2 regions of the Streptomyces sp. AM25 genome follow, and region 2 is predicted to be linked to the other one. Evidence: riboswitches for the same ligand, from Rfam matches in the RefSeq annotation. Region 2 holds a riboswitch; the other holds the start of a gene.
What was found. Region 2 has a riboswitch for S-adenosylmethionine ahead of thrC (threonine synthase). Riboswitches for the same ligand answer to the same signal wherever they lie in the genome.

Region 1 (15,240 bases), on a different contig from region 2:
TCAACGACAAGGGCTACCTGGAGGCCATGGGCGACTTCTCCGAGCCCGTCGGTCCTGCCTACTGGGAGCGCGGATGAGTACTGCAACGGACAACCGGCGCAAGGCGCCTGCCGGCGAGCGGGTCGCCGACTGGGCCGACGGCCGGCTGGGGATCTACTCCCTGGCCAAGGCCAACATGCGCAAGATCTTCCCGGACCACTGGTCCTTCATGCTGGGCGAGGTCTGCCTCTACAGCTTCCTGATCATCATCCTCACGGGTGTGTATCTGACGCTGTTCTTCCACCCGAGCATGAACGAGGTCGTCTACCACGGCTCGTACGTCCCCATGCAGGGCATGCGGATGTCCGAGGCGTACAAGTCGACGCTCGACATCAGCTTCGACGTCCGCGGCGGTCTGCTCCTCCGGCAGATCCACCACTGGGCGGCGCTGGTCTTCCTCGCGGCCATGATGCTGCACATGATGCGCGTCTTCTTCACGGGCGCGTTCCGCAAGCCGCGCGAGGTCAACTGGCTGTTCGGCTTCCTGCTGCTGGTGCTGGGCACCTTCACCGGCTTCACCGGCTACGGCCTGCCGGACGACCTGCTCTCGGGCACCGGTATCCGCATCGCGCAGGGTCTGATCCTGTCCATCCCGCTGGTCGGGACGTACATCTCGATGTTCCTGTTCGGCGGCGAGTTCCCCGGGCACGACTTCGTGGCCCGGTTCTACTCGATCCACATCCTGCTGCTGCCGGGCATCATGCTCGGTCTGGTCGTCGCCCACCTGATCCTGGTCGTCTACCACAAGCACACGCAGTACCCGGGTCCGGGCCGGACCGAGAAGAACGTCGTCGGCATGCCGCTGATGCCGGTCTACATGGCCAAGGCCGGAGGCTTCTTCTTCCTGGTCTTCGGTGTCATCGCGGCCATCGCCGCGATCGCCACCATCAACCCGGTCTGGGCGATGGGCCCGTACCGGCCCGACCAGGTCTCCACCAACGCCCAGCCCGACTGGTACCTGGGCATGTCCGAAGGCATCTTCCGGGCCATGCCCGGCTGGGAGATCAACATCGCGGGCCACACCCTGGTCCTGGGTGTGTTCATCCCGCTGCTGATCTTCGGCCTGGTGCTGACGGCCATGGCGGTCTACCCCTTCCTCGAGTCGTGGGTGACCGGTGACAAGCGCGAGCACCACCTGCTCGACCGGCCGCGCAACGCCCCGACGCGTACCGCGTTCGGCGTCGCCTGGCTGGTGATGTACGGCGTCGGGCTGGTCAACGGCGGCAACGACCTGTGGGCGACGCACTTCCACCTCTCGGTGAACAGCGTCACCTGGTTCGTCCGGATCACGTTCTTCACGGCTCCGATCGTCGCCTTCATCGTCACGCGCCGGATCTGCCTGGGTCTTCAGCGCCGCGACCGGGACAAGGTGCTGCACGGACGCGAGTCCGGCATCATCAAGCGCCTGCCGCACGGTGAGTTCGTCGAGGTCCACGAGCCGCTCTCGCAGGACCAGCTCTTCACGCTCACCTCGCACGAGCAGCCGAAGCCGCTGGAGCTGGAGCCGGAGGTCGACGAGAACGGTGTGACCCGCAAGGCGGGTGCCTCGCAGCGCCTGCGCGCGAAGCTCTCGAAGGGCTTCTACGGTGAGGGGACGCACATCCCCAAGGCCACTGCCGAGGAGTTCGAGGAGATCACCAGCGGCCACGGCCACCACTGATCCGCTGTACAGCTGACAACGCCACGACGAGGGGCCCGCGGGAATTTCCCGCGGGCCCCTCGTGCATGCGCAGGGACGAACTTCCCTGTCAAGCCGTGCGGTTGAACAGGAAAACCTTGATCCCCTCCCCGGGTGCAATTAGTGTGGCCGGTGCCACCAGCTCAATTGCTGAAGGGAAATCGGGGAATGCTGACCACGGACCGGAATGCTGAATTCCCATTCGATCCCACCGATCCGGCCTTTCGGGCCGATCCATATCCGGTGTACCGCGAACTGAGGGAAAACCACCCGGCGGTGCGGGGGCCGCTGGGCGCCTGGGCGGTGAGCCGTTACGAGGATTGCGATCTGCTGCTCCGCGACCGGCGCATGGGCAAGGACCTCGGGAATTCCGAATACTTCGCCCGAGTCGCCGGCGACACCGATGCGGAAGAGGCGCCGTTCCTCGGGCTCGGCATCGACGGCTGGGACGCGCAGCTCTTCAAGCTGCTGGACCCGCCGGACCACACCAGGCTGCGCGCCCTGGTCTCCCAGGCGTTCACGCCCGCGGTCATCGACGGCCTGAAGGACTCCACCGCGGCCATCGTGGACGAGCTCCTCGGCGAACTCCCGGACCGGTTCGACGTCATGCAGCGGCTCGGTGCGCCGCTGCCCATCCGGGTGCTCGGCGACATGCTGAGCATCCCGCGCGAGGACCACGAGATCTTCGTCCAGTGGTCCACCGAGATCGCCCACATCCTGGAGCTGGGCGCCGAGCCCTCCGAGGACGTGGCCATCCGCTGCCAGAAGGCCGTCGCGGAGTGCACCGCGTACTTCGTCGAGCTGCTGGAGAAGCGCGCCTCCGCCGACGGCGACGACCTGCTCTCCCAGCTGGCCCGCGCCCGCGACCTGGCCGACGGCGGGCTGACGCTGCACCAGATCGCCGCTGTCTGCGTGCTCCTGGTCGTCCCCGGCCTGGACACCTTCTCCAACCTGATAGGCAACGCCGCCGTGCTCTTCGCCCGGCACCCGGAGATCCTGCCGCAGCTGGCCGCCGAGCCGGAGTCGGCGGACGCGGTGCTCGACGAGATCCTGCGCCTGGAGCCGCCGACCCACGCCTCCTGGCGGGTCGCCCTGGAGCCCGTCGAGCTGCACGGGCAGACCATCGAGCCCGGTGACGTGGTCCTGCTGCTGATCGCCGCGGCCAACCGGGACGAGCGGGCCTTCGGCTCCCCGGAGGACTTCGCCCCCGGCGGGAACAGCCGCAAGCACCTGTCGTTCGGCCGCGGCATCCACTACTGCGCCGGAGACCTGCTGTCCCGGCTGATGGCCAAGGAGGCCTTCAAGGGCCTGGCCCAGCGCGTCTCCGCGCTGTCCCTCGTGGACGAGCAGGTCGACTACAAGCCGGGCATCTGGCTGCGCGGCCCGTCCCGGCTGCCGGTCGTCGTGGAGCACCGGGCCGGCTGACCGCCTCCGCAGGCCCCCCGGCCGTTCCCGGGGGGCCTGCGGACGCCGATAGGGTGGGGCCCAAGGCCCGTCGCACTCAGGAGCGTGGAGTATGAACACCGTTCCCCCCGCCGGCTCTCCCGCCGAAGGCATCTTGCAGAGCTGGCCGGACGTTCTGAGCGCGCTGCTGGCCGGGCAGGACCTGAGCACGGACACCACCGCGTGGGCCATGGACCGCATCATGCGCGGCGAGGCGACGAACGCGCAGATCGCGGGCTTCGCGGTGGCGCTGCGGGCCAAGGGCGAGACGGTCGGTGAGATCGCCGGCCTGGTGCGCACGATGTACGAGCACGCCAACCTGATCGAGGTGCCCGGGCCCACCGTCGACATCGTCGGCACCGGCGGCGACCGGGCGAAGACGGTCAACATCTCCACGATGTCGGCCATTGTCGTGGCCGGCACCGGCGCCCGCGTCGTCAAGCACGGCAACCGCGCCTCCTCCAGCGCCTCCGGTGCCTCGGACGTGCTGGAGAAGCTGGGCGTCAACCTCGAACTCAGCCCGCAGCGGGTGCAGGAGGTGGCCGCCGAGGCGGGCATCACCTTCTGCTTCGCCGTGAAGTTCCACCCGGCGCTGCGTTACGTGGCCGCCGCCCGCAAGGAGCTGGGCATCCCCACCTCCTTCAACTTCCTCGGCCCGCTGACCAACCCGGCCCGGGTCAGGGCCCAGGCCACCGGCGTCGCCGACGCCCGGATGGCGCCCATCATCGCCGGGGTGCTCGCCGAACGCGGCTCGTCCGCCCTGGTCTTCCGGGGGGACGACGGCCTGGACGAGCTGACCACCACGGGCACGTCCACGGTGTGGACCGTGCGCGACGGCGAGGTACGGCGCTCGTCCTTCGACCCGCGGGACGTGGGCATCGGACTGGTGCCGATCGAGGCGCTGAAGGGCGCGGACGCCTCGTACAACGCGGATGTGGCCCGTCGGCTGCTGAACGGCGAGCAGGGACCCGTGCGGGATGCCGTGCTGCTCAACTCGGCGGCGGCGCTGGCCGCGCTGGAGCCCTCGGACGCCCCGCTGGCCGAGCAGATCGCCGCCGGGATGGCCAAGGCCGCGAAGTCGATCGACTCGGGCGCGGCCAAGGCCGCCCTCGACCGCTGGGTGGCCGCCAGCACGTCCTGAACCGCGCCGTCCTTTTTCTCCGGGCCCGGTAAAGGGAATGGGCCCGGGGGAAACCGGTCACGGCCGTCGAATTGCTGTTACGATCACTTTGCTGTTTTGAGTTGTCGCGCACCATTCGGCGTCGTCGGTGCCCACCTCTAACGACGCCCGTACAACGCTGTATTCGGCCGACGCAAAGGTTCGACTGTGACACTTCCGGAAATCAGCCCCATTCTGCTGGAACTGGTCAATTCCGACGGGGAGACCATCGGTACCGAGGAAAAGCTGGCGGCGCATCAGGCCCCGGGAAAACTGCACCGGGCCTTCTCGGTCTTTCTCTTCGACGGTGAGGGCCGCATGCTGCTCCAGCAGCGGGCGCTCACGAAGTACCACTCGCCGGGCGTCTGGTCCAACACCTGCTGCGGCCACCCCTATCCGGGCGAGGCCCCCGAGGCGGCGGCCGCCCGGCGCACGCAGGAGGAGCTCGGGCTGACCGGGATCACCCTCGTCCCGGCCGGCACGGTGACCTACAACCACCCGGACGAGATCTCCGGCCTGGTGGAGCAGGAGTACAACCACCTGTTCGTCGGCACGGTCGCCCAGGCGTGCGAGCCCGACCCCGAGGAGGTGCACGACACCCGCTTCGTCACCCAGGACGAACTCAAGGCCCTGCAGGCCGAGAAGGCCTTCTCGGCCTGGTTCCCCACGGTGATGGACGCGGCGCTGCCGGGCATCCGGAAGATCGCCCCCTCCGGCGGCTGGTGAACCGGCCGCACCCACGCGCACGGACGGCCTCCGCCGGCCCGGGCCCCGTCGAGCGGGGTCCCGGCCGGACGGGGGCCGTCAGTGCGTGAGGGCCCCGAGCACGGCGTCGTTCGCGGCCCGGTCCCCGACGGTGATCCGTACGCCCTCGCCGGGGTAGCAGCGCGCGGCCACGCCCGCGGCCTCCAGCCGGGTGCGCACCGCGTCGACGCGCTCCGGCTCGTCGAGCCAGAAGAAGTTGGTGTGGCTCGGCAGCGCCCGCCAGCCCGTGGAGCGCACCCCGGTCAGCACCCGCTCCCGCTCCGAGACCAGGAACTCCACCCGCTCCCGCAGTTCGTCCTCCGCCTTCAGGGAGGCCTCCACGGCGGCCACGGACAGCGAGCTCATGGCGAACGGGAGCTGGAAGGCGTTGATGCGCTCGGCGAGTTCGGGGCTCGCCACCCCGTAGCCGACGCGCATGCCCGCCAGCCCGTAGGCCTTGGAGAAGGTGCGCAGCACCAGCAGGTTGGAGAACTCCCGGGTCCACTCCAGGGACGCGGGCCGCTCGTCGGGGCGGACGAACTCGATGTATGCCTCGTCCAGGACGACGACCGTGTCGGACGGGACCGACAGGAGGAGCTCCCTGAGCTCCTCGGGGTCGACCAGCCGGCCCGTGGGGTTGTGCGGGTTGCAGACGATGACGGCGCCGGTGTCGGCGGCGGCCGCCTTGGCGATGGCCGCGATGTCCTGGTGGCCGCCGGGCAGCAGCGGCACCTGGACGGGCCGGGCGCCCGTCATCCTGGCGAGCAGCGGGTAGGCGTCGAAGTTCCGCCAGCCGTAGACCAGTTGACGGCCGGGCCGCACGGCGGCCTGCAGCGCCTGGAGGGCCACTCCCACGGATCCGGATCCGACGGCGACCCACTCCTCGGGCAGGCCGAGCCATGTGGCTATCGCCGATTTCAGGTGTTCGGGGAAGAACTCGGGGTACCGGTTCACGCTGCCGACCTGCGCGTCGATCGCCTCGGCCACGGAGGCCAGCGGGGGCAGGGGGTGCTCGTTGAGCGTCAAGAGGTGCTGCATGTGTCCTCCCGGACGTGGACGTGCGCGACCCGCGCGAAGAGGAGCCGCCGGCAAGCGCGGTGCGTTGCCGGCGGCGGAGGGGCTGGGTGAACGTTTCCGCGTCAGGCGGAGGCGCCCTTGGACGTCAGGAGTTCCCGCGCGTCGTCCAGCGTCGACGTGCCGCTCAGCTCGTTGCCGTCGAGCATCGGCAGGTCGAAGTGGCGCTCCACGGTGACGATGAACTCGACCACGCCCATGGAGTCCACGCCCGCCTCCTGGAAGGTGGCGCCGCCCGCGAGTGCGGCGGCGGCCTGCGGGAAGCGCTCCTGGAGCAGGGCCTCGAGCCGGTTGTTCAGAGTCTCCATCGTTTTCCGATTCCTCACTGTTCCAGCAGTCCGATGTTGATGTCCGGCCAGGTCAGGGCCGCGGAACCCCAGGTGAGGCCGCCGCCGAAGCCCGTCAGCACGACCCGTTCGCCGGTCTTCAGCCGGCCGTCGGCCGCCGCGTCGGCGAGGGCCAGCGGGATGGACGCGGCCACGGTGTTGCCGACCCGGTCGATGTTCTTGACCACGCGCTCGACGGGGATGCCCAGTTCGCGCGCGCAGGTGTCGAGGATGCGGACGTTCGCCTGGTGCGGGACGACGGCGCCGACGTCCTCGGCCGTCCAGCCCACCCGCTCCAGCGTGCTGCGCACCGAGCCGGTCATGTGCCGGACGGCGCGGGTGAACACCTGCGGCCCGTCCATCCGGAAGTACGTGTCCGCCTCCGGCACCGCCGCCTCCCGGCTGCGCTGCTCCGACCCGCCCGCGCGGACGGTGATCAGGTCAGCGCCGCGGCCGTCGCTGCCCAGGTCGAAGCCGAGCAGCGCGCCCGGCTCCGCCGCGTCCCCGGCCCGCAGCACCACGGCACCGGCCCCGTCGCCGAAGATGACGCGGGTGGTGCGGTCCGCGGGGTCGAGGATCGTCGAGAAGGTGTCGGCCCCGACGACCAGCGCGCTGCCGGCCACCGACGTGGCGATCAGGCCCGCCGCCGTGGCCAGCGCGTACACGAAGCCCGTGCACACGGCGGCCACGTCGAAGGCGCCGGCTCCGGCCATGCCCAGCTCGGCGGCGACCACGGGGGCCGTCCCCGGGCAGGGGCGGTCGGGGGTGCTGGTGGCCAGCACCACCACGTCCACCCCCGCGACGCCCGCGGACGCCAGCGCCCGCCGGCCCGCCTCGACGGCGAGCCGGCTGGTGGGGACGCCGGGACCGGCGAGGTGCCGTCGGGCGATGCCGGTCCGGGTCCTGATCCACTCGTCGGAGGTGTCGAGCTCCGCCGCGAGCATGTCGTTGGTGACGACGTGCGGCGGAACCCAGGCCCCGAGGCCGCTGACGACGGCGGCTCGCGTCATGCCGACCACGGGCGGCGGATCCGGTAACCGGACTGCTCCGCCGCGCGGTTGATGCGTGCCGCGCGCGCGGCCGCCGCGGCCGTGCGCGGGGCGATCTTCGCCGAGTTGAAGCCGAGGCCCTTCTTCGGCCTGCCGAAGAACGCGTAGTCGTCCTTGACCAGTTCGACCGCCATCTGCCGGTGCGTCTCGATGTCGAGTTCGACGAACGTCCGCGAGGTCGGGTGCAGCGTCCGCCCCCAGGCGCGCCCGGCGTCCAGGTGCCCGACGGCCCGGTCGATCTCGAACTTCATCAGCTCGCGGACGGCCTCGCTCACGTGCCCGCTGCCCACCTCACGGGCCAGCGACGTGCGGTCCAGGCCGAACTTGGCCAGGTCCTCCAGCGGCAGGTAGAGCCGGCCGAGCTCCAGGTCCTCCTCCACGTCCCAGGCGAAGTCCAGGAGCTGGAAGGCCGTGATGGTGTGCCGGCACAGCTCCTCGGCGTCCTCGCTCTGCGGCTCGAAGAGCCCGTTGATCCAGACGGCCGGGAGCAGGGTGACGCCCTGGATGAAGGGGTCCATCTCCTCGTACGTCGCGTACGCGTACGTGGTGAGGGCCTCGCGCTGCGCCTGGACGAACTGCGGGACGTCCCGGTGGGGCAGGTCCCAGGTGCGCATCATGTGCACCAGGGCCCGGGAGAGGGCGGCGTCGGCCACGTGGTCGCCGGACGGCGGGCCGTCGGTCTCGATCTCCCGGCCGTCACAGGCCGCCAGGTAGGCGCGCTCGAACTCGTCGAGGCGCTGCTTGCGCACCTCCAGGCTGCGGTTGACGTCGTCGACCAGGTCGTCGACGTAGCAGACGAAGGAGAAGAAGGTGTCGAAGTAGGGCCGCTTGGCAGCGGGGAACATGTAGCGGCCGAGGAAGCGTCCGCGGCCGATGTCACGGAACAGCCGGGAGCTCTTGAGGTAGTCGGCGCGCAGCCCGGAGTCCGTTATCCCCGCGAGATCGAGCTCATGCACAGTCATAGTGGCTCTTCCTGTGTGCTGAATGCTGAGTGCTGGATGGTGTGGTGGGGGGGTGTCGGGCCCTAGGCCGGGGTCATCGTCCCGGCGCTGCGGAGCGAGGCGGGGATCCGCCACGACGTCTTGGCCGGCATCGTGGGCTCGTCCGCCGGGAGGAAGTTGGCGAACGGCGGCACTTCCTCGGTCGTCAGGCGGAGTTCGAGGACGCCGGTCGGGCACGTGCTCCGCCGGAACTCCTCCAGCTGCCCGGTCAGTTCGGGCGCCGTTCCCGCGCTGCCGGTCCACAGCCGGCCGGGGGAGCCCAGCCCCCGGGCCACGGCCGGCACGTCGACCGGGGTGTAGTCCACGGCCGTGATGCGGGAGTCGAAGAAGGTCTGCTGACGCGAGGCGCACATGCCGTGCATGCCGTTGTTGAAGACGACGTACAGGATGGGCAGGCCGAGTTCGACGGCGGTGTGGATCTCCAGACCGCTCATCAGGAACGCGCCGTCGCCGCAGAAGACCATCGTGCGCGTCCCGCGGCCGGTGCCGAGCTGGGCGCCGATCGCGGCCGCGATGCTGTAGCCCATGCCGCCGCTGCCGAGCGCGATGGTGGAGGACGAGCCGCGCGGCACGGAGGCGTAGTGCATGGACGCGACGGCGCAGTTGCCGGCGTCGTAGAGCAGGTGTCCGTCCTGGGGCAGGTGCTCCTCCAGGATGGCGACGGCCTCGCTCTGCAGCAGCACGTCGGGGTCGGCCTCCCGGCCCGGGATGGGCTCGGCCAGCCGCGGGACGAAGCGGGTGATCTCGTAGCCGACGGCCGGCGGCGCGCTGAACGGGTCGGCGTCCAGCAGCCCGAGCAACTGCCCGAAGACCGCGCCCGCGTCGCCCTCGACGACGGTGTCCGCGAGCGAGGACCGCCGGATCTCGCCGGGGTCGATGTTGACCGCCACGGCCTTGGCCGGGTCCCAGCCGCGCAGCGCGCTGCGGGTCATCGCGGCCAGGCCGGTGCCCGCGAGGACCACGCAGTCGGCGGTGTCCGTGAGGTAGGCGGCGGCGGAGGGGTTGCCCCCGGCGCCGACCACGCCGAAGTGCAGCGGGTCGTCGTTGGGGAACTCGCCGCGGGCGCCCATGGTCGTCATCACCGGGATCCCGGCCTGCTGCGCGAAGCGCACCACGGCGCCGGGGTCGGTGGACCGGCGCACTCCGTGGCCGATCAGCAGCACGGGGGCGGTGGCCTCCCGCAGTCGGCGGAAGAGCGCGGCCACGTCATCCGTGTCCACCGGCTGCTGCCGGACGAAGCCCGCGAGGTCCTGCGGCCAGTCGGCGGGCACGGGGCCCACCTCCAGCTCGTAGGAGTCCCGCGGGACGAGCAGGGCCACCGGGCCCATCCGCCCGCTGAGGGCGGTCTCGATCGCGTCCCTCAACTGCGCCCAGAACAGGGCGGGATCGGTCAGCCGCAGGGTCTTCTTGGTGACCGCGGACAGCAGCGGGAGGGCGTCGACGGTCCGGCCGATGCCGGAGGAGTCCTGGAACGAGCCGCGGCCGTCCAGGGCGGCCGGCGGCTGGCCCACCAGGGCCAGCACGGGCACGGACTCGGCGTGCGACTCGGCGAGGCCGGCGACGAGATTCATCATGCCGCCGCCGGAGGTCGAGCAGCAGACGCCCAGGGTCCGGTGGACCCGGGCGCGCGCGTCGGCCATGAAGGCGGCGCCGTCCTCGCGCTTGGTGAGGACCGCGGACAGCCGCCCGCGGCCCAGCCGTTCGACGGCGTCGTGGAAGTGCTCGACGTTCGCCCCGCTGACGCCGAAGACGTAGCGGGTGTCGAGGTCGCGCAGTGTCGTGACTAATGCGTCGGCTATCCGCATGGTGTACCCCCGTTGACGGTCGACTAGCCCTGGGCCGTGGTGCCGAAGCGGTGCTCCAGGATCTTCTTCATGTTGTTGATCTCGAGGGTGTGGCCGGCGTGGAACAGCGGCCAGATGTCACCGACCCAGACCCGGTCGGTGCGGGCGCGGCCCTCGGCGATGTAGTCCGGCACGTCCGTGGTGTTGCGGTCGTAGTACGGGTGCTTGCAGTTGGTCCACAGCACCACGGTGCCCGGCTTGTTGAAGACCTTGGCCGAGTCGATGATGGTCAGGTAGTAGCGCATCCACAGCTCGCGGCCCTGGTCCCAGGCGCACGGGTAGACGACCGTGCCCATGTCGGGGCCCTTCTGGGCGTCGGTGCGGATGTAGATCTCGGTGTTCGGCTGGATCATCTCGTCGGCGCGGTAGAGACCGCCGCCGAGGTGCTTCATGTTCCGGATGCTGTACGTCCATTCCGCCAGCGCGCGGGAGTTGGCGGCGTATTCGAAGACGATGTCGTACGGAACGTCGATGTGCGTGGAGAGCGGGCAGTACTGACCGTAGATCTCGTCGTGCGTGTACGACTCCTTGGTCATGCCCTGCATGAGCTTCATCATGTCCTCGCCGCTGGTGGTCTCGCTCCAGGTGAGACCGAGACCGGCCAGGTCGGAACTGTCGAGCCGGTAGTTCTGGATGAGACCGGACTCGTCGGGGACGCGCTCGTACGACATGATTGCTCCTGAATAAGGGGTGCAAAAAGAGACGTGCAGAAAAGGGAAAGGAATTCTGGAGGCGGGACCCGGACGGGAATCAGTCGGTCCAGCGCCAGACCATGGACGACACCTGCTCGCCGCCGTGCGTGAAAGTGGCGAAGGCGATCACGTCGCCGGTGGAGATCTTCTTCTTTTCCAGTGCGTCGGCGAAGGTGACGGGCAGGGAGCTCTGGAACATGTTGCCGTAGACGGAGAGCGTGTCGTGGGCCCGCGAGGGGTCGATGCCGATGCGCTTGCGCCATTCGGCGATGTAGCTCTCGTTGGGCTGGTGGGTGATCAGGCAGGAGACGTCGGCCGCCGTCAGCCCGGCCTTGTCCAGCGCGGCCCCGGCCGCCTCCGGCAGGCACTCCATCGTCACGGCCCACAGCCGGGCCAGCATCTTCGGGCTGAACTTCACCGTGAGCGGGCCGGTGCCGCGCTCCCAGTGCGGCAGCTCCTGCTCGCCGACGGCCTCCGGCTCGACGCGCAGGGCACCCCAGTTCTGGCCGAACGCCTGCTCATGGAGGGACAGGATGGTCGGCGATCCGGAGGCGACCAGGGTCGCGGACGCGCCGTCGCCGAGCACCCAGGACTCCGGCGACTTCTGGAACTCCGTCAGCCGCGAGATGAAGTTGGTGACGGTGACGATGGCGATCCGGCGGTAGTGGCCCGAGTCGATGAAGGCGCGCGCGGTGTTGAGCGCGGAGATCCAGGAGCAGCAGCCGTTCTCGATGTGCAGGACGGCGGCCGACGTCGCGCCGACCGCGTGCTGGACGGCGGTGCCGATGCCGGGGGAGAAGGCGTCGTTGAACTGGGCCGCGCAGATGATCAGGTCCAGGTCCTCGGCGCGCACGCCGTTGCGGTCCAGCAGCTTTCTGAGGGCGGCGGTGCCGAGTTCGGCCGAGGTGTAATCCGGCGAGGCGAATCGCCGCTCGTTCACGCCTGCAAAGAACTTGTGCTCGCTCAGGTCGTGACCGTCGTGGGTGAGCTCACCGTTGCGGACCACTCGTTCCGGCATGAAGTTGACGACGTCAACGACGCGTGTGGAGCTCACTGGCAATTCCCCGTCTTTATCTCGGTGGAGACAGAAAGGGGGGCGCGGCAGGCCTGGGCAAAGGCATGCGAATGAAGCTGGACGAACACGACCGCCCCCCAGGTCACTTGCTTGTTCGTTCGGCGTTCCAGATGCGAGCGACTCTATGATCGCGTCGATAACGGTTGCATCTCGCCCGGATAACGTATTGATTTCGACTGTACCGGAATTCATGATTCCGCGATCCGGGATGATGTGTTCGCGATTGGATGGAACGCCGACTGTGCGGGCGAACGATCGATTAATCACGATCGTGCGCGGCCCTTTATGTCTGGAGTTCGCTCCGTTCAACTGTCCGGAACTCGCTCTGTTCAACAAAACGGTGTCCACGACCCGGACGCCGGTGTCCGCGGCGCGGTGCCTGTGCCATACTCCTGGCCAGGTCACGAGTGACAGCGACACAGGCCCCGGCCCGCTGTCCGGCAACCCTCCGTCCGTGGCGGGGTGCCCCGGGTGATGACCGGGCCGCAGACCACCGGGTCTGCGGCAAGCGCGGATCCCTCGCCAGGGATCCTGGTCGTCGAGGGAGTTCCTTCCGTGATTCAGCGAATGCGCTAGGGCCTACGGCCCGTTCCCGTGGTCCTGTGCGTGCCTCCGGCCGCGCGGGCCGTCCTTCGCACACCGTGCTGCGCCCTGCGCCGCGGGTGCGTCGTCCACGTCGTCACGCCATCCGCCTGCCCTGCCGGGAGAGTTCGCCATGTCCGCATGCCCTGCCGCCCCTGCCGCCCCTGCACTTGCCGCCGAGCCGTCCGCCGACGGCCCCCTGCCCGTCCTCGGGTGTGACGTGCGCGTGCCGCTCGTCAACGGGGGCGAAGTGCCGTACGCCGCCCTCGACTACGCCGCCAGCGCGCCCGCGCTGCAGCGCGTGTGGGACGACGTCGCCGCCTACGCGCCTTACTACGGCAGCGTGCACCGCGGCGCCGGACACCTCTCGCAGCTGTCGACCGACCTGTTCGAGACCAGCCGGGCCGACGTGGCCCGCTTCCTCGGCTGCCGCCCCGGCGACCAGGTCGTCTTCACCCGCTCCACCACCGACTCGCTCAACCTCCTCGCGTCCGTACTGCCCGCGGACTGCCGGGTGTTCGTCTTCGAGACCGAGCACCACGCCGCGCTGCTGCCGTGGCGCGGCGCGCAGGTCACCTGCCTCGACGCGCCGCGCACGCCGGAGCGCGCCGTCGAGATCCTGGAGCGGGCGCTGGCCGACCGCGCGCCCTACGGGCCGGCCCTGGTCTGTGTGACGGGCGCGTCCAACGTGACCGGTGAGCTGTGGCCCGTGCGCGAACTCGCCGCCGCCGCCCATGCGCACGGCGCACGGATCGTGCTGGACGCCGCCCAACTGGCCCCGCACCACCCCGTGGACATCGCCGCACTGGACGTGGACTGGGTCGCCTTCTCCGGGCACAAGCTCTACGCCCCCTTCGGCGCGGGCGTCCTGGCCGGCCGCGCCGACTGGCTCCGGGACGCCGATCCCTACCTGGCCGGCGGCGGGGCGAGCCGCTCCGTCGCCCGGCGGCCCGACGGCACGCTGGACGTCGAGTGGCACACCACCGCCGCGCGCCACGAGGCCGGTTCGCCCAATGTGATCGGTGCCTACGCCCTCGCCTCCGCCTGCAGGGCGCTCGCCGAGGCGGGCTTCGAGACGCTCGTCGCCCGGGAGCAGCGGCTCCTCGCCGCGGTGCGCGCGGGACTGGCCGAGGTGCCGGAGGTGCGGGTGCTCTCGCTGTTCGGGGCGGACGCGCCGAGGGTGGGCGTGCTGTCCTTCGTCGTCGAGGGGTGGGACAGCTCGGACTTCGCCGTCGCCCTCTCGGGGGAGTACGGGATCGGGGTGCGGGACGGGCTCTTCTGCGCGCACCCGTTGGTACGGATACTCCTGGGCGGGTCGCCTGCGGCGGGCGAGTGCGGGGGCGGCGCCTCCGCGGTTCGGGTCAGCTTTGGTGTCGGGACGCCCGACGAGCACATTGAGCGGTTTCTGCGGGCCGTGCGGGAACTCGTGGCGAGGCCGTGAGGGTGCGGGTCGTTGTGGCTTGTCGCGCAGTCCCCCGCGCCCCTTACGGGGCGGGGTCTACGGAGCGGGCTCCTACGAGTCCAAGCCGATCGCGAACGCCGCCTCCAGGTCGTGCTGGGAGTAGGTGCGGAAGGCGATGTGGGTCTCGGTGGACGCCACCCCCGGGACCTTGCTGATCCGGCCCGGGATGGTGTCCGCCAGGTCGTCGTGGCGGGCCACTCGCACCAGGGCGATCAGGTCCTGTGCGCCGGTCACGGAGTAGACCTCGCTGACCCCGTCCAGGGCGGCGATCGTCTCGGCGATCTCCGGGATCCGGTCCACGTCGGTCTTGATGAGCACGATCGCAGTGATCACGGTTCGGTATCTCCTTCAGTGGACCTGGCTGCGCTCTTCACTCTAACCCCACGTCTCCTGCGTACCCAGGCGTAGCCGAACCCGGCCGAGAAGCCCACCACGTGTGCGAGATAGGCGACGCCAGGGCGGCCGTCGGAGTGCTGTCCCGCTGCCAGCCACTGCAGCGCGAACCAGAAGGGCAGCACGACCCAGGCGGGGAAGCGCAGCGGAAGGAAGAACAGGAACGGGAAGAGACTGGTGACGCGGGCCCGGGGGAAGAGACAGAGGAACGCGCCGAGCACACCCGAGATGGCGCCGGACGCCCCGACGAGCGTCTGGGTGGAGCCGGCGTGCACGGCGGCGTAGCCGAGCAGGGCCAGGATGCCGGTGGCGAGGTAGAAGAGCGCGAAGGGGGTGCGGCCCATCCGCTGTTCCGTCATGGCGCCGAAGACGTGGAGGAAGAGCATGTTCCCCAGCAGATGCAGCCAGTTGCCGTGGACGAACAGCGCGGTGAGCAGGGTCGCGGGCGCGCCCGGGGAGCCGTGCCACAGCTGTGCGGGGACGACGCCCCAGCGCGCGAAGTAGGCCGTCTGCGCGGAGAGGAGGTCCGGCCCGGTGCCGTAGGCGGTGTTGAGCCCCGAGGCGGGGCCGAGGAGGAAGACCGCGCAGCAGACGGCCAGGACCGCATGGGTGACCACGGGGGTCCCGGCCCGGCCCGCCCACTGGGCGGCCGACCGCTGCACAGCCCTTACGATCATGA
Region 2 (15,240 bases):
GGTGCGCGCGCTCGCGCAGGAAGTCCGCGTCCGCGCCCAGGCCGTGCACCCCGAGCCGGGTCGTACGGCCCTCGAAGCGCACCGCCGTGGCCGCGCCCTCCTCGGACCTGAGCACCTCCGCGCCGAGCACGGCCGCGCAGCACGCGGCGAAGGCCTCGGCCCAGCGGTGGGTGAGGAAGGCCGCGCGGTCGCCGCCGAGGATGCCGCGCAGGACCTGCTCGGCCACGTCGTCCGGGAGCAGCCGGTAGTAGTCCGGCGGAGCCCACGGCGTGTGCGAGAAGTGGCCGATGCGCAGGTCGGGGCGCCGGTCGCGGAGCATCCCGGGGACCAGGGTCAGGTGATAGTCCTGGACGAGCACGCAGGCGCCCTCCGCCGCCTCCTCGGCGAGCGCGTCGGCGAAGGCCGCGTTGTACGTCTCGTAGGCCGCCCACTGGGAGCGGAACTCCAGGTCGAAGACGGGCTCCAGCGGCGTCTGGTAGAGCAGGTGGTGGACGAACCACAGCACCGAGTTGGCCACGCCGTTGTACGCGGCGGCGAAGGTGCCCGGCGGGATGTCCAGCATCCGCACCGCATGGCCCCCGGTGTCGCCGGTGCCGAGTCTTCGGCCGGCCCGGCGCACCGCCTCCCGGTCGCCCTCGCCGAGCGCCGCGCACACCCAGACGGCCCCGCCCTCGCCGCCGTCGCCCTGCCGTCCGATCGCGCTCAGGCCCGAGACGAGGCCGCCGCCGCCCCGGCCCGCGGCCAGCGAGCCGTCCGCCTGCAGCGCGTAGGAGACCGGGCCGCGGTTGGAGGCGACCACGATCTGCGCGGGCGGCATGTGCATGTGCATGTGCTCAGCGACCATGACCGCAGCCTTGCCGTCCGGCGAACCGCTCAAACGTACGCCCTACGCGGCCTGACGTCGTACGTATTCCGGTATCTCGGCCATGGGAGGCCGCTCCTCCGTGTCCACCGGGTACGTCCTGGGGACGAAGCCGTCCGCGGTGCGCTCGAACTGGGTGAGCGCGGGCCGCACCAGGTGGCCGCGGGCCAGCCGCAGCTGGGCGGTGCGGTAGATCGCGGCGGCCATCCGGCCCAGGGCCTGCTCGTCCTGGTGGCGGTGCTTGCGTACGCCCACGTCCACCTGGGCCAGCGCGTCCAGGCCCACGGTGTGCAGCGCGTCCACCAGCAGGCCCAGCTCCACGCCGTAGCCGACGGGGAAGGGCAGCCGCTCCAGCAGCGAGCGGCGCGCCGCGTACTCGCCGCCCAGCGGCTGGACGATTCCGGCCAGCTGCGGCCAGTGCAGGTTCAGCAGCGGGCGGGCCACCAGCTCCGTCACCCGGCCGCCGCGGCCCGGGGCGTCCCCGAGCGGGCGGTCGTACATCGCCTTGACGAACTGCACGTCCGGGTCGGTGAGCAGCGGGCCCACGATGCCGGACACGAACGACGGGGAGAAGTCCCGCAGGTCGGCGTCCACGAAGCAGACCACGTCCCCGCTGGTGACGAGCAGCGACCGCCACAGCACCTCGCCCTTGCCGGGCAGCGCGGGCAGCCGCGGCAGCACCGTGTCCCGGTGCACCACCCGGGCCCCGGCCGCGGCCGCCACCTCGCCGGTGCGGTCCGTCGAGCCCGAGTCGAGCACGACCAGCTCGTCGACCAGGGGCACCGCCTCCGTCATCAGCCCCTCGCGGATCGCGGTGACGATGGCGCCGACCGTCGCCTCCTCGTTCAGCGCCGGCAGCACCACGCTGACCGTGGTCCCGGCCTCGCGTTTGGCGGCGAGCAACTGGTCGAGCGGACGGTCTGCTGCGGTCCAGGAGCGGCGGTCCAGCCAGCGCTCCACCTCTTCCAGCACGTGTACGACTCCTCGTTGTGACGCATCTCGCGGTTCGGACGGCCCTCTCATGGCCCCGCCCCTTCCGTTACAGTCTTGAACAACGCGGACGGCCATCGCATGTCGGGGTCGTCGCGCGCACAAATGCCCGGGCCCTGCCCGGCGCCATACCGCTCATCCAGAGGGGCAGAGGGACACGGCCCGTTGAAGCCCCGGCAACCCTCCAGCCGGTCTCCCGTTTCATACGGCGAGGCTCCCGGCGGGGAAGGTGCCAATTCCGTCTCGTGGCGAGGTTCGCCGCGGGGAAGATGAGGAGAAAGGGCCTCGCCTCCATGGCTGTGCAAGCCGTTGAAAGTGCTACCACCCGCCCGGTGTTCGGTCCCGCCGTCGCGCTGTCCTGCCGCGAGTGCGGCGAGCGCGTCCCGCTCGGTCCCGTCTTCGCCTGTGCGGCGTGCTTCGGTCCGCTCGAAGTCGCCTACGACCTCCCGGCCGGCGACCCCGAGGCGCTGCGCCGGCGGATCGAGGCCGGTCCGCCGAACATCTGGCGCTACGCCCCGCTGCTTCCCGTACCCGAGGACGTGGCGGACAGGCCGAACCTCAACCCGGGCTTCACCCGGCTCGTCCGGGCCGACAACCTCGCACGCGAACTCGGCGTCACCGGCGGGCTGTACGTCAAGGACGACTCCGGCAACCCGACGCACTCCTTCAAGGACCGCGTCGTCGCCATCGCCGTCGAGGCGGCGCGGGCGTTCGGTTTCACGACGCTCTCGTGCTCGTCGACGGGCAACCTGGCCGGCGCGGTGGGCGCCGCGGCGGCGCGCGCGGGCTTCCGCTCCTGCGTGTTCATCCCGCACGACCTGGAGGCCGGCAAGGTCGTCATGGCCGCGGTCTACGGCGGCGACCTGGTCGGCATCGAGGGCACCTACGACGACGTGAACCGCTTCTGCTCCGAGCTGATCGGCGACCCGCTCGGCGAGGGCTGGGGCTTCGTCAACGTCAACCTGCGCCCGTACTACGGCGAGGGCTCGAAGACCCTCGCGTACGAGATCTGCGAGCAGTTGGGCTGGCGGCTGCCGGACCAGATCGTGGTGCCGGTCGCCTCCGGCTCGCAGCTCACGAAGATCGACAAGGGGCTGAAGGAGCTCATCGCCCTCGGGCTCGTCGAGGACCGGCCCTACCGGATCTTCGGCGCGCAGGCGGCCGGTTGCTCACCGGTCTCGCAGGCGTTCAAGAGCGGGCAGGACGTGGTGCGGCCGGTGAAGCCGGACACGATCGCGAAGTCCCTCGCGATCGGGAACCCGGCGGACGGGCCGTACGTGCTGGACATCGCCCGGCGGACGGGCGGGGCCGTCGAGGACGTGACGGACGCGGAAGTGGTGGACGCCATCCGGCTGCTGGCGCGGACGGAGGGGGTTTTCGCGGAGACGGCGGGCGGGGTGACCGTCGGGGTGACCCGGAAATTGATCGAGCGCGGGGTGCTCGACCCCTCGTTGACGACGGTCGTCCTCAACACCGGGGACGGGCTGAAGACGCTGGACGCCGTTGCCGCCGGTCCGACGGCGACCATCCGCCCGAGCCTGGACGCGTTCCGCGCAGCCGGCCTCTGAGCCACCCACCCGACTCACCCCGAAACGAAAGGCGAACCTATGGCCGTCACCGTCCGCATCCCCACCATCCTGCGTACCTATACCTCCGGTCAGGCCGAAGTGGCCGCCGAGGGCGGCACCCTCGCCGAGGTCATCGCCGATCTCGAAGCGCGGCACAACGGCATCGCCGCCCGCGTGCTCGACGACAGCGGCCGGCTGCGCCGGTTCGTCAACGTCTACGTCAACGACGACGACGTCCGCTTCGAGCAGGGACTTGCAACGCCCACCCCGGACGGCTCCGCCGTCTCCGTGATTCCCGCCGTTGCGGGGGGCTGACCTTTACGCAGGGTTGCTGCACAATGCCCCGGAATCGCTCCGCCCGTAAAACGGACGGGGCGATTCCGTCTGTTGAAGCGCGATAGAGTTGAGGCGTTCCCCCTCCGGTGTCACTGCCGAACGCATATGAGAACCCGTCAAGTTGTGCGCGAAACGCGTGCACGAATTGTCGGGTTGGTTGGGTTATGCCCGGTCCGGCTTGCCCGATAATCCCCGCGAATCGGCGCTTATTTCCGATCGGCCGCGCCCGGAATTCTCGTCCGAGTGACCTGTTGCAGACGGCATCCGTGCAGATACATTCAGCCGCGGTCGACGCGTTCCGGCGCACACCCCCACCTGTCAGGGGGTGAGGTCTGACCCGGGCCCGCGAAGTGCGGTCCTGTGCAAGGGCCAGTAATAGGGGAGTTAGGCATGGCTCAGGGCACCGTCAAGTGGTTCAACGCGGAGAAGGGGTACGGCTTCATCGCGGTCGACGGTGGTGCGGATGTATTCGTCCACTACAGCGCGATCCAGATGGACGGTTACCGCACCCTCGAGGAGGGTCAGCGGGTCGAGTTCGAGATCTCGCAGGGCCAGAAGGGTCCGCAGGCGGACATGGTCAAGGTGACGGCCTGACGGTCGCGCGTCGGTCACCCGGCTCAATCGGCTTGCCGAGGGGCCCGCACTCCTTGGAGTGCGGGCCCCTCGTGCATGTCCCCACGTGCGTGTGGGTAACGGTCATACACGCTTGCACTCTCGGGGGTCGAGTGCTAATCATTGGGCTAGCACTCTCCGGGTGAGAGTGACAGATTTGGACCGTCGGTGAGGTCCGCGGGCCAAGCGGGGCAAGGAACCGCGAGGCGCGCAGGCCGTCCGTCGCGGGCGCCAGCACGGTCCGGAGCAATCCACCCCAGTCCGGGAGGACCACTTCACATGGCCAAGATCATCGCGTTCGACGAGGAGGCACGGCGCGGTCTCGAGCGCGGGATGAACCAGCTCGCCGACGCCGTCAAGGTCACCCTCGGCCCCAAGGGCCGCAACGTCGTCCTCGAGAAGAAGTGGGGCGCCCCCACGATCACCAACGATGGTGTCTCCATCGCCAAGGAGATCGAGCTCGAGGACCCGTACGAGAAGATCGGCGCCGAGCTGGTCAAGGAGGTCGCGAAGAAGACGGACGACGTCGCCGGTGACGGCACGACGACCGCGACCGTCCTCGCCCAGGCGCTGGTCCGTGAGGGTCTGCGCAACGTGGCCGCCGGTGCCAACCCGATGGCCCTGAAGCGCGGCATCGAGAAGGCCGTCGAGGCCGTCTCCGGTGCGCTGCTCGACCAGGCCAAGGAGGTGGAGACCAAGGAGCAGATCGCCTCCACCGCCTCCATCTCGGCCGCCGACACCCAGATCGGCGAGCTCATCGCCGAGGCCATGGACAAGGTCGGCAAGGAAGGCGTCATCACCGTCGAGGAGTCGCAGACCTTCGGTCTGGAGCTCGAGCTCACCGAGGGCATGCGCTTCGACAAGGGCTACATCTCGGCGTACTTCGCCACCGACATGGAGCGTATGGAGGCCTCGCTGGAGGACCCGTACATCCTGATCGTCAACTCGAAGATCTCCTCGGTCAAGGACCTGCTCCCGCTGCTGGAGAAGGTCATGCAGTCGGGCAAGCCGCTGCTGATCATCGCCGAGGACGTCGAGGGCGAGGCCCTGTCGACCCTGGTGGTCAACAAGATCCGCGGCACCTTCAAGTCCGTCGCCGTCAAGGCCCCGGGCTTCGGCGACCGCCGCAAGGCCATGCTCGGCGACATCGCCATCCTCACGGGCGGCACGGTCATCTCCGAGGAGGTCGGCCTCAAGCTGGAGAACGCCGGTCTCGACCTGCTCGGCCGCGCCCGCAAGGTCGTCATCACCAAGGACGAGACGACCATCGTCGACGGTGCCGGTGACAGCGACCAGGTCCAGGGCCGCGTCAACCAGATCCGCGCCGAGATCGAGAACAGCGACTCGGACTACGACCGCGAGAAGCTGCAGGAGCGCCTGGCGAAGCTGGCCGGCGGCGTGGCCGTCATCAAGGCCGGTGCCGCCACCGAGGTGGAGCTCAAGGAGCGCAAGCACCGCATCGAGGACGCCGTCCGCAACGCGAAGGCCGCCGTCGAGGAGGGCATCGTCGCCGGTGGTGGCGTGGCCCTGCTGCAGGCCTCCTCGGTCTTCGAGAAGCTGGAGCTGGAGGGCGACGAGGCCACCGGTGCCAACGCCGTCAAGCTGGCGCTGGAGGCCCCGCTGAAGCAGATCGCCGTCAACGGTGGTCTCGAGGGCGGCGTCGTCGTGGAGAAGGTCCGCAACCTGGCGGTCGGCCACGGCCTCAACGCCGCGACCGGCGACTACGTCGACATGATCGCCGAGGGCATCATCGACCCGGCCAAGGTCACCCGCTCCGCGCTGCAGAACGCCGCCTCCATCGCGGCGCTGTTCCTCACCACCGAGGCCGTCATCGCCGACAAGCCGGAGAAGGCCGCCGCGGCGGGCGCTCCGGGCGGCATGCCCGGCGGTGACATGGACTTCTGAGCTGAATCCTCCTGACGCGTCCCTCGCACTGCTCGGCCGTAGCCGGCCTCGCAGGCTTCGGGCCGCTGCACCGGACTCCGTCCGGTGACCGGAGCAGCTACAGTCCAGCCGAAGGCGGTACTCCCTGACCAGGGGGTACCGCCTTCGGGCTTTCCGGGCGAGGCCGAGCCGCAGGCGGCATCGCGTTGAGCTCCACGAGGGCTTCCCGGCTCAAGCCGAAGAAGTACGTGGCCGCGAAACCCGCCGCGTACCCCACGAGCAGGCCCGCCCCGTAGACCGCCGCCGCCTCGGCCGGGCCGTGGCTGCCCTTCAGCAAGGGGAAGAGGGCCCAGCCGGACGGGCCGATGGCCGTGGCGCCGACCGTGCTGCCCAACTGGTCGAGCAGGCCCACGAATCCGCCGCCGAACGCGCCGCCCACGCAGGCCGTGACGAACGGGCGGCCCAGGGGCAGCGACACCCCGTAGATCAGCGGCTCCCCGATGCCCACGAGCCCCGCCGGCAGCGCCGACCTGATGGTGCTGCGCACCCGGCCGTTGCGCGCCAGCCGGACGTAGAGCGCGAGCGCCGCCCCGACCTGGCCCGCGCCCGCCATGGCGAGGAGGGGCAGCAGGACCGTCGAACCCTGCTCGGCGATCAGCGTGGTGTGCACCGGGATCAGCGCCTGGTGCAGGCCCAGCATCACCAGCGGCAGGAACAGCCCGCCCAGCACGAAGCCGGCCGCGGCGCCGCCGTCCGCCAGCAGCACGTGCGTGAACCGGCCGATCGCGGCGGAGACTTCACCGGCCGCGTACATCAGCCCGTAGAGGGTCACCAGCCCGGGCAGCAGGACCGTGAGCGCCGGGGTGAGCAGCACGTCCACCGCCGAAGGCAGCACCTTGCGGCACGCCTTCTCCACCTGCACCGCCAGCAGCGCCGCGCCCAGGGCGCCCAGGACCCCGCCCTGGCCCGGCGTGAGCGTCAGGCCGAAGGTGTGCACGTGTGTCACGCCCGGGTACACGACGACCGCGGCCACGGCCCCGCCCAGCACGGGGGTGCCGCCGAACTCCCGTGCCGTGCCGTACCCGACGAAGACCGCGAGCAGCGCCATGAAGCCGCCCGCGACGGCCGACAGGGCCGGCACGAGCGAGGGCAGCAGGCGCAGGTCGGCGAGGACCCCGGCCAGGCCCGCGACCAGGCCGCAGCCGATGAGGGCGGGGATGAGGGGGATGAAGATCTGGCCGATGCGGCGCAGGAAGGTCTTGAACGGCGTGGCGTTGCGGGCCTGTTGCTCCGCCTTGAGGGAGGCGCCGTGGGCGGCGAGGGGGTCCAGCAGCTGTTCGAGTTCGGCGGCCACCTGGGTCACGATGCCGGGACCCAGGACGATCTGGAGGGCTTCGGCATCCTCGACGACGCCCAACACGCCGGGCAGGGTGCGCAGTTCATCGCCCTGGACCGTGGTGCGGTCGTGGAGTTCGACGCGCAGGCGGGTCATGCAGGCGGCCACGGAACGGATGTTGCCGGGACCGCCGAGGAGCGGCAGGAGGGAGGCGCAGTCCATGTCAGCCCCGGGCCGCGTCCAGGGCCGCGCGCAGGTGCCCGTCCGACTCCTGCAGCAGCCGGGCGGCCGTGGGGCCGTCGACGCCGCCGAGGAGGACGAGGATCGCGTTCTTCACCTCGCCGTCCGTGGCACCCAGGGCCTGCTCGATCTCCGCGTCCGCGGCGCCCGTTGCGAGTGCGACGATGCGGCGCGAGCGGGCGTGCAGCTTCTCGTTGGAGGCGCGGACGTCGACCATCAGGTTTCCGTAGGTCTTGCCGAGGCGGATCATCGTGATCGTCGAGAGCATGTTGAGGACGAGCTTCTGTGCGGTGCCGGCCTTCAACCGGGTGGAGCCGGTGAGCAGTTCGGGACCGACGACGACCTCGATCGGATGCTCGGCGGCCGCGCCCAGGGCGGAACGGGCGTTGCAGGAGAGGCCGATGGTGAGTGCTCCGGCGGCGCGGGCGTGTTCGACGGCGCCGACCGCGTAGGGGGTGCGGCCGGAGGCGGAGATGCCGACGACGGTGTCGCCGGCCCCGATGCCGAGCCGGTCCAGATCGCCGGCCGCCAGTTCCCGGCTGTCCTCCGCTCCTTCGACGGCCGTCACCATGGCGTCCGGTCCGCCCGCGATCAGGCCGACGACCCTGTCCGGATCGGTGTTGAAGGTGGGCGGGCACTCGCTGGCGTCCAGCACCCCCAGCCGGCCCGCGGTGCCGGCGCCGGCGTAGACGAGCCGTCCGCCGCGGGCCATCCGGGCGGCGGTCGCGTCGATGGCCGCGGCGATCTCCGGGAGCCGCTCGGCGACGGCCGCGGCGACGCCGGCGTCCTCGGCGTTCATGATCTTCGCGATGGCGTCGGTCGGCAGCCGGTCGATCTCCGCGAGGTCGGGGCGGAACGCCTCGGTCGTGAGCGAGGCCAGCTGGGCGCGCAGGGCGGCGGAAGCGGCGGGCGACGTCATGGTGAGGAGGCTCATTTCCTGGGGGGTTCCTGGCAGGGGGTCCGATGGTCGGGGCGGTCAGCGGGGGACGGTGCGGGGGGAGTGGCGGTGGGCCAGGGCCTCGTACGAGGCGGACAGGGCCGGCGCCGCGGCGGCGTACGTGCGCTGGGCGACGCCGATGAACAGGCAGTCCACCACGAGGAGCTGGCTGGTGCGGCTCGACATGGCCGCGGGGCGCAGCTCGCTCTCCCGTGCGGAGGACGTGGTGAGCACGTGATCGGCGTACTGGGCGATCTCGCCCTGCGGGCGGCCGGTGACGGCGACCGTGGTGGCGCCGTTCTCGAAAGCGACCCGCAGCGGCTCGATGACGTCGGTGGTCCGGCCCGAGTGGGTGATCGCGACGGCCACGTCGCCGGAGCGCAGCTGCACGGCGTTGGTGACGGCCAGGTGCGGATCCGCGGGGGCGTGCGCGATGAGCCCGATGCGCAGCAGCTTCTGCACCAGGTCCTGGCCGACGAGGTTGGAGGCGCCGATCCCGTACACGTCGATGCGGCGGGCGGCGGCGAGGGCGGCCACCGCGGACTCCAGCTGGGCGGTGTCCAGGCAGGCCGCGGTGTCGGCGAGGCAGCGGGTCTCCTCCTGGGCGAGCTTGGCGACGACGCTCGCCATCGGGTCGTCCACCACGATGTCGGCGGTGACGGCCGGGGCGCGGCCCGCGGCCTGCTCGGCGGCCAGCCCCGCGAGGGCCAGCCGCAGGTCCCGGTAGCCGGGATAGCCGAGCAGCCGGGCGGTGCGCACGACGGTGGCCTCGCTGGTGCCGGTGCGCTCGGCGAGACCGGTGACGGTGAGGGCGGCGGCTCCCGCGGGATCGGCGGCGAGCACCTCGGCCACGCGCTGCATCGAGCGGGTCATGGAGGGCACCAGCGTACGGACCTTGGCCGCGAGGGCACCGGGCGGGAACGTATGCGGCGCGCGTGGGGCAGTTTCCTTCGCGTTCCTGTCCACTTTTCGAAAGCTATTTTCGGGTCGGCGCGCCGTCAACCCTCCTGCTCCCGGACAATGGCCCCATGGAGCTCGAACAGGCACTGCACACGGCACGGGCGCTCGTCCTCGCGGACCTGGCGGCGGGGGATGTGGCCGAGGCGGACGTCGTCTCGCTCGTCGAGGACGCGGTGGCGCAGCGCCGCTGGTGGGTCGAGCAGTGGCCGGAGGGCGCGGAGTTCGTTTCCGGGCTCGTCGCGCAGGACGTCCAGGACGCGCTGCTGGACCGGTACGGCCGCTGGCCGCTGTGCCCGGTGTGCACGGAGTCGGGCGACCTGCACGCGCTGGAGGTCGAGCCGGAGCTGGGGCCGGACCCGCACTGGGCGTGCACGAAGCAGGCGGTGCTCGTGGCACCCGTGGGGTCGCTGGGATCGGTGCTGCAGTAGTGCTCTACATCGACCCGCCCAACTGGCCGGGGTACGGCCGGATGTGGTCCCACCTCGTGAGCGACGTCAGCTTCGAGGAGCTGCACGCCTTCGCGGCACGCCTGGGGATGCCGCCGAGGGCGTTCGACGGCGACCACTACGACGTGCCGGAGGGCAGGTACCCGGAGGCGGTGCGGCTGGGCGCGGTCGAGGTGAGCAGCAAGGAACTGGTGCGGAGGATGACGGGTGCGGGCCTGAGGCGCCGCAAGCACCCGCCCGTCACAGGGTGAGCAGCTCCAGCTCCCCGCGGAGGTTGTGCCGGGCGGTCCGCTCCCACCGCTCGTGCCCGAGCGGGGTGCGGAAGAGCACGGGGAGGGCGAGGAGCTCCTGCAGGACGGCGGCGCGCCCGTCCCGGAAGTCCGTGTCGGGCACGAACGCGTACTCCTGCCGGATCTCGGCCGCGTAGGCGGCGTAGGCCACCGGCGGCCCGCCGAGCACGGCCAGGTCCGCGTCGCACAGCGCCTCGCCGTTGCGGTCGCCGGGGTCGGGGTTGTGCGTGAAGGTGAGCCGCACCAGACGCGCGACCTCCTCCGTGACGGCGTCGTCGATGCCGAGCTCGGGCAGTGCGCGCTCCGCGAGCTGCGCGCTGCGCTCCTCGTTCTCGGAGCGGTCGGGCCGGTAGACGGCGTCGTGGAACCAGGCGGCGAGCCGGACGACGTCGATGTCGTCGGCGCACTCGGCGAGCTCGTCGAGGTGCCCCAGAACGGCGGCGAGGTGGGTGGTCGTGTGATAGCGCCGCTGCGGCTCGCCCCAGCGGGCGAGCAGCTCGTCGGCGTACGGCGCGGGATCGGGCCCGGGCCCGGTACGGACGCGGTCCACGGTCTGCAGCCATCGGTCACGCAGCTCGGCGCTCATGGGCCAATTGTGGGCCATGCGGGAGGCCTGCTTCCGGCACGGGCGCCGGGTGTGGCAGGCTTTACTACATGTCTAGACCAATTCTTGAGGTGATCGCCCTCGACGCCGGGGACGCGGTGGCGGCGCAGGCCGGCGGGGCGGACCGCCTCGAACTGGTCACCGACATGGCCGCGGACGGCCTGACCCCGGCCCCGGCCACGTTCGCGGCCGTACGGGACGCGGTGGACATCCCGGTGCGTGTGATGCTCCGCGCGTCGGACGGCTTCTCGGCCGGCGGCGCCGCGGCGCTGGAATCGCTCTGCCGGGACGCTCGCGCTCTGCGGGCCGAGGGGGCGGAGGAGTTCGTCCTCGGGTTCCTGACCGAGGACGGCCGGGCGGACCTGGCGGCGGTCGCGGCCCTCGTCGAGGCGGTGGGCCCCGAGGCCCGCTGGACGTTCCACCGGGCCATCGACCGCGCCGCGGACCGCGACGCCCTGCGCAAGCAGCTGGCCGACCAGCCGGGGCTGGACACGTACCTGACCGCCGGCTCGGCGTCCGGCGTGGACGACGGCCTGGCGACGCTCACCGCGGAGGCGGCGCGCGGGGACGAGCCGGGGTACGAACCGCGGATCATGGCCGGGGGCGGCCTGAAGCTGAAGCACGTGCCCGTGCTGAGGGCGGCGGGGGTCGCCGCGTTCCACATCGGCGGGGCGGCGCGCCCTTCGGGCTGGGACTCGCCGGTGGATGCGGGGGCGGTGCGGGTGTGGCGCGAGGCGCTGGACGGTTGACCGTCGGCCGCGGGTCGTTCGCGGTTGCTCGCGCAGTTCCCCGCGCCCCTATGGGGCGGGGTACCGATCGCGCCCCAAAGGGGCGCGGGGAACTGCGCGACCAGCCACAACGAACCCGCAGCCGACCCACTGCACTCAGCAGTCCGCAAGCGCCGCCGGCAGGCGTTCCGCGTGGAGCACCGTCAGGCCCGAGACGGCGCGCGTCAGCGCCACGTACAGCCGCCGCAGCCCGGTCCGCTCGTCCGGTTCGCCGGCCACCACTGACGCCGGTTCGTCCAGGACCACGTAGTCGTACTCCAGACCCTTGGCCAGCGACGCCGGGACGAGCGTGAGGCGGGCCTCCGCGCTCGTCTCCTCGCCCGGGGCGAGGTACGCCAGCCCGGCCTCGTCCAGCAACGCCCCCAGTGCGGTGATGCGCGCGTCGGCTGCGATCAGCCCGATCGACCCCTCCTGCCGCAGTGCGGCCCCGCACGCCGCCACCACCGCCGCGTCCAGCTCCGCCGCCGGAACCTCCCGCACCGCGAAGTCCCCGGCGGCCTCCCGCACCGACGTGGCCTCGGCCAGCTCCGGTGCGATCGACGGCAGCAGCCGGGACGCGTACGCGATGACCTCCCGCGGCACGCGGAACCCCTGTGTCAGCTCCTCGACCACCGCATCCGGCTTCCCCAGATGCAGCAGCGCCTCGCCCCAACCCGGCGTGGCCCACGGCGTCGTGCCCTGCGCGATGTCGCCCAGCACCGTCGCCGACCCGGTCGTGCAGCGCCGCCCGACCGCCCGGTACTGCATGGGCGAGAGGTCCTGCGCCTCGTCGAGCACCACGTGCCCGAGCGAGGGCGTCCGTGCGACAAGATCCGCAGCCTCATCGACCAACACCGCATCGGCAGCGGACCACTTGGCGGACTTCACGCTCCGCGCCGACTTGGCCCACAGGAGAACGGCCTGCTCCTCCTCCGTCAGCACCCCCTCCGCATGCTCCGCAAGAAACTCCGCATCGGACAGCAGTCGCAGCACCAGCTTCGCCGGATCGACAGCCGGCCACAGTTCCTTGACGGCCGCCTTCACCGCCGCGTTCCGCGCCACCGCGTCCTGCACCCGGTCGTCGGGCGCCTCGCCCGCGGCCTCCATCCGCACCAGCACCGCATGGGCGATCCGCTGCGGCAGGGCCTCCCGCGCGGCCCCGTACCGGATGTCGCGGCCGAGCAGCTCGCGCACGATCTCCTCGACCTCGTAGGCGGGCACCCGCCACCGCCGCGACCCGCGCACGACCACGACGGGCTCGACGGGCATCGTCACCCCGGCCCGCACGGCGCGCCGCAGCACCTCCGCCATGCGGGCGTCGCCCTTGACGAGCGCGGTCGCGGCGGAATCGGTGCCGCGCACCTCGACGCGTCCCCCCACCAGGTCGTCGACGGTCGCCTGCCCCACGTTCAACTCGCCCAGCGCGGGCAGGACTTGCTCAATGTACCGCAGGAAGGACCGGTTCGGCCCGACGACCAGGGTCCCGGTCCGCGCGAGCCGCTCGCGGTGCGCGTACAGCAGGTACGCGACCCGGTGCAGGCCCACGGCCGTCTTCCCAGTGCCGGGGGCGCCCTGTACGCACACCGTGCCGCCGATGCCGGCGCGCACGATCTCGTCCTGCTCGGGCTGGATGGTGGCGACGATGTCCCGCATGGGTCCGACGCGCGGCCGCTCGATCTCGGCCTGGAGCAGCTTGCTCGCCGTGCCGGACGCCGCCGCGTCCGTGAGGTCCTCGTCCTCGTACGCGGTCAACTCCCCGCCGGTGTAGCCGAAGCGGCGCCGCAGGCGCACGTCCATCGGCTCCTTCTTCGAGGCCCGGTAGAACGGCTGGGACACGGGCGCGCGCCAGTCGATCACCATGGGGTCGCCGTCGGCGTCGTGCACGTGCCGGCGCCCGATGTAGAACTGTTCGCCCTCCGCACCCTCGGCGCGGTCCGCCCCGGGGGCGTGCAGATAGTCGAGGCGGCCGAAGAACAGCGGCGTGTGGGCGAGGTCGGCGAGGGCGGTGATGCGGTCCTCGATCTGGCGCTCCAGGACGGCCGCGTTGACCCAGTTCGCGGTGACGTCCTTGATGTCGAGCGCCTCGACGTCGGCCCGCATGGCCCGCAACGCCGAGCGGGACGAGGCGAGATGGGTCCGCTCGCGCTCCAGGGGGTCGGCGGGACCGGCGGAATGCGGTGCGGACACGGCGAGGCCTCCAGGCGTGCGGGCAGTGCAGTGCAAAGAACGGGATTTTAGTGAGCGGCGCATCCGCGGGCGAACGAATTTCGAACCGGATCCGAACCGAACCCCGGCCCTCCTCAGGGGCGCCCTCCACCTCCCGTAGGGGGCGCCATGGGTCTGGGGTCGTACGGTGACCGGCCCGGCTTTACACCGGCAGGCCGATGCCGGGAGGACGCGGACGCGGAACCATGGAGGACATGACCACCGCATCCGTCACCCCAGAGCCCCACGCCCCTTCGGCTCTCTCCACCGCCCTCCGCGCGATCAAGGCGTTCGCGGGCGCGGCGGTGGAGGTCGTCGTCCTGGGCCAGTACGCGGACAAGCGCCGCGCCTGACGTCGGAACGCCGGGGCGTCAGACGGCCTCCTCGTCCGCGCCCTCCGTGAGCAGCGCGTCCGCATCCACGATCCGGTACGCGTACCCCTGCTCGGCCAGGAACCGCTGCCGGTGGGCGGCAAAGTCCTGGTCGACGGTGTCGCGCGCGACGACCGAGTAGAAGCGGGCCTCGTGCCCGTCCGCCTTCGGCCGCAGCACACGGCCCAGCCGCTGCGCCTCCTCCTGGCGGGAGCCGAACGTCCCCGAGACCTGGATGGCGACCGTCGCCTCCGGCAGGTCGATGGAGAAGTTGGCGACCTTGGAGACGACGAGCACGTTCAGCTCGCCCTCCCGGAAGGCGTCGAAGAGCTTCTCGCGCTGGGCGTTGCTGGTCTCGCCCTTGATCACGGGCGCGCCCAGGTGCTCGCCCAGCTCGTCGAGCTGATCGATGTACTGGCCGATGACCAGGGTCTGCTCACCCCGGTGCCGGCGCACGAGCGCCTCGGTGACCTTGCGCTTGGTCGCCGTCGTCGCACAGAAGCGGTACTTCTCCTCCGTCTCGGCGGTCGCGTACGCGAGCCGCTCGGAGTCCGTCAGATTGACGCGCACCTCGACGCAGTCCGCCGGGGCGATGTACCCCTGCGCCTCGATCTCCTTCCAGGGCGCGTCGAACCGCTTCGGCCCGATGAGCGAGAAGACGTCGGACTCGCGCCCGTCCTCCCGCACCAGCGTCGCCGTGAGCCCGAGCCGCCGCCGGGCCTGCAGGTCGGCGGTGAACTTGAAGACCGGCGCGGGCAGCAGGTGCACCTCGTCGTACACGACGAGCCCCCAGTCACGGGAGTCGAAGAGCTCCAGGTGGGGGTAGATCCCC

Region 1: it holds a riboswitch for S-adenosylmethionine, as region 2 does, so the genes downstream of both, ACLHRZ_RS14630 (aminotransferase class V-fold PLP-dependent enzyme) here and thrC (threonine synthase) in region 2, are expected to answer to the same signal.

Annotation. Positions count from the first base shown of each region.
Region 1 is NZ_JBKIWN010000009.1:411,609-426,848, forward strand. Features, by position in the region: gene qcrA (cytochrome bc1 complex Rieske iron-sulfur subunit) at 1-77, shown strand, start outside; gene qcrB (cytochrome bc1 complex cytochrome b subunit) at 74-1,699, shown strand; gene ACLHRZ_RS14580 (cytochrome P450) at 1,961-3,142, shown strand; gene trpD (anthranilate phosphoribosyltransferase) at 3,234-4,301, shown strand; gene idi (isopentenyl-diphosphate Delta-isomerase) at 4,488-5,045, shown strand; gene ACLHRZ_RS14595 (aminotransferase class I/II-fold pyridoxal phosphate-dependent enzyme) at 5,124-6,101, opposite strand; gene ACLHRZ_RS14600 (acyl carrier protein) at 6,203-6,445, opposite strand; gene ACLHRZ_RS14605 (beta-ketoacyl-ACP synthase III) at 6,460-7,473, opposite strand; gene ACLHRZ_RS14610 (phytoene/squalene synthase family protein) at 7,470-8,474, opposite strand; gene ACLHRZ_RS14615 (thiamine pyrophosphate-binding protein) at 8,537-10,318, opposite strand; gene ACLHRZ_RS14620 (hypothetical protein) at 10,342-11,028, opposite strand; gene ACLHRZ_RS14625 (3-oxoacyl-ACP synthase III family protein) at 11,108-12,103, opposite strand; SAM riboswitch class IV at 12,524-12,641, shown strand; gene ACLHRZ_RS14630 (aminotransferase class V-fold PLP-dependent enzyme) at 12,840-14,147, shown strand; gene ACLHRZ_RS14635 (Lrp/AsnC family transcriptional regulator) at 14,220-14,501, opposite strand; gene ACLHRZ_RS14640 (rhomboid family intramembrane serine protease) at 14,498-15,238, opposite strand.
Region 2 is NZ_JBKIWN010000133.1:301,457-316,696, reverse strand. Features, by position in the region: gene ACLHRZ_RS38775 (alpha,alpha-trehalose-phosphate synthase (UDP-forming)) at 1-844, opposite strand, end outside; gene ACLHRZ_RS38770 (glucosyl-3-phosphoglycerate synthase) at 887-1,834, opposite strand; SAM riboswitch class I at 1,985-2,128, shown strand; gene thrC (threonine synthase) at 2,146-3,420, shown strand; gene ACLHRZ_RS38760 (MoaD/ThiS family protein) at 3,460-3,735, shown strand; gene ACLHRZ_RS38755 (cold-shock protein) at 4,147-4,350, shown strand; gene groL (chaperonin GroEL) at 4,648-6,273, shown strand; gene ACLHRZ_RS38745 (PTS transporter subunit EIIC) at 6,371-7,810, opposite strand; gene murQ (N-acetylmuramic acid 6-phosphate etherase) at 7,812-8,762, opposite strand; gene ACLHRZ_RS38735 (MurR/RpiR family transcriptional regulator) at 8,805-9,731, opposite strand; gene ACLHRZ_RS38730 (DUF8819 family protein) at 9,794-10,153, shown strand; gene ACLHRZ_RS38725 (DUF4031 domain-containing protein) at 10,153-10,422, shown strand; gene ACLHRZ_RS38720 (HD domain-containing protein) at 10,412-11,047, opposite strand; gene ACLHRZ_RS38715 (copper homeostasis protein CutC) at 11,116-11,814, shown strand; gene ACLHRZ_RS38710 (HelD family protein) at 11,950-14,082, opposite strand; gene ACLHRZ_RS38705 (hypothetical protein) at 14,253-14,390, shown strand; gene ACLHRZ_RS38700 (DNA repair helicase XPB) at 14,409-15,240, opposite strand, start outside.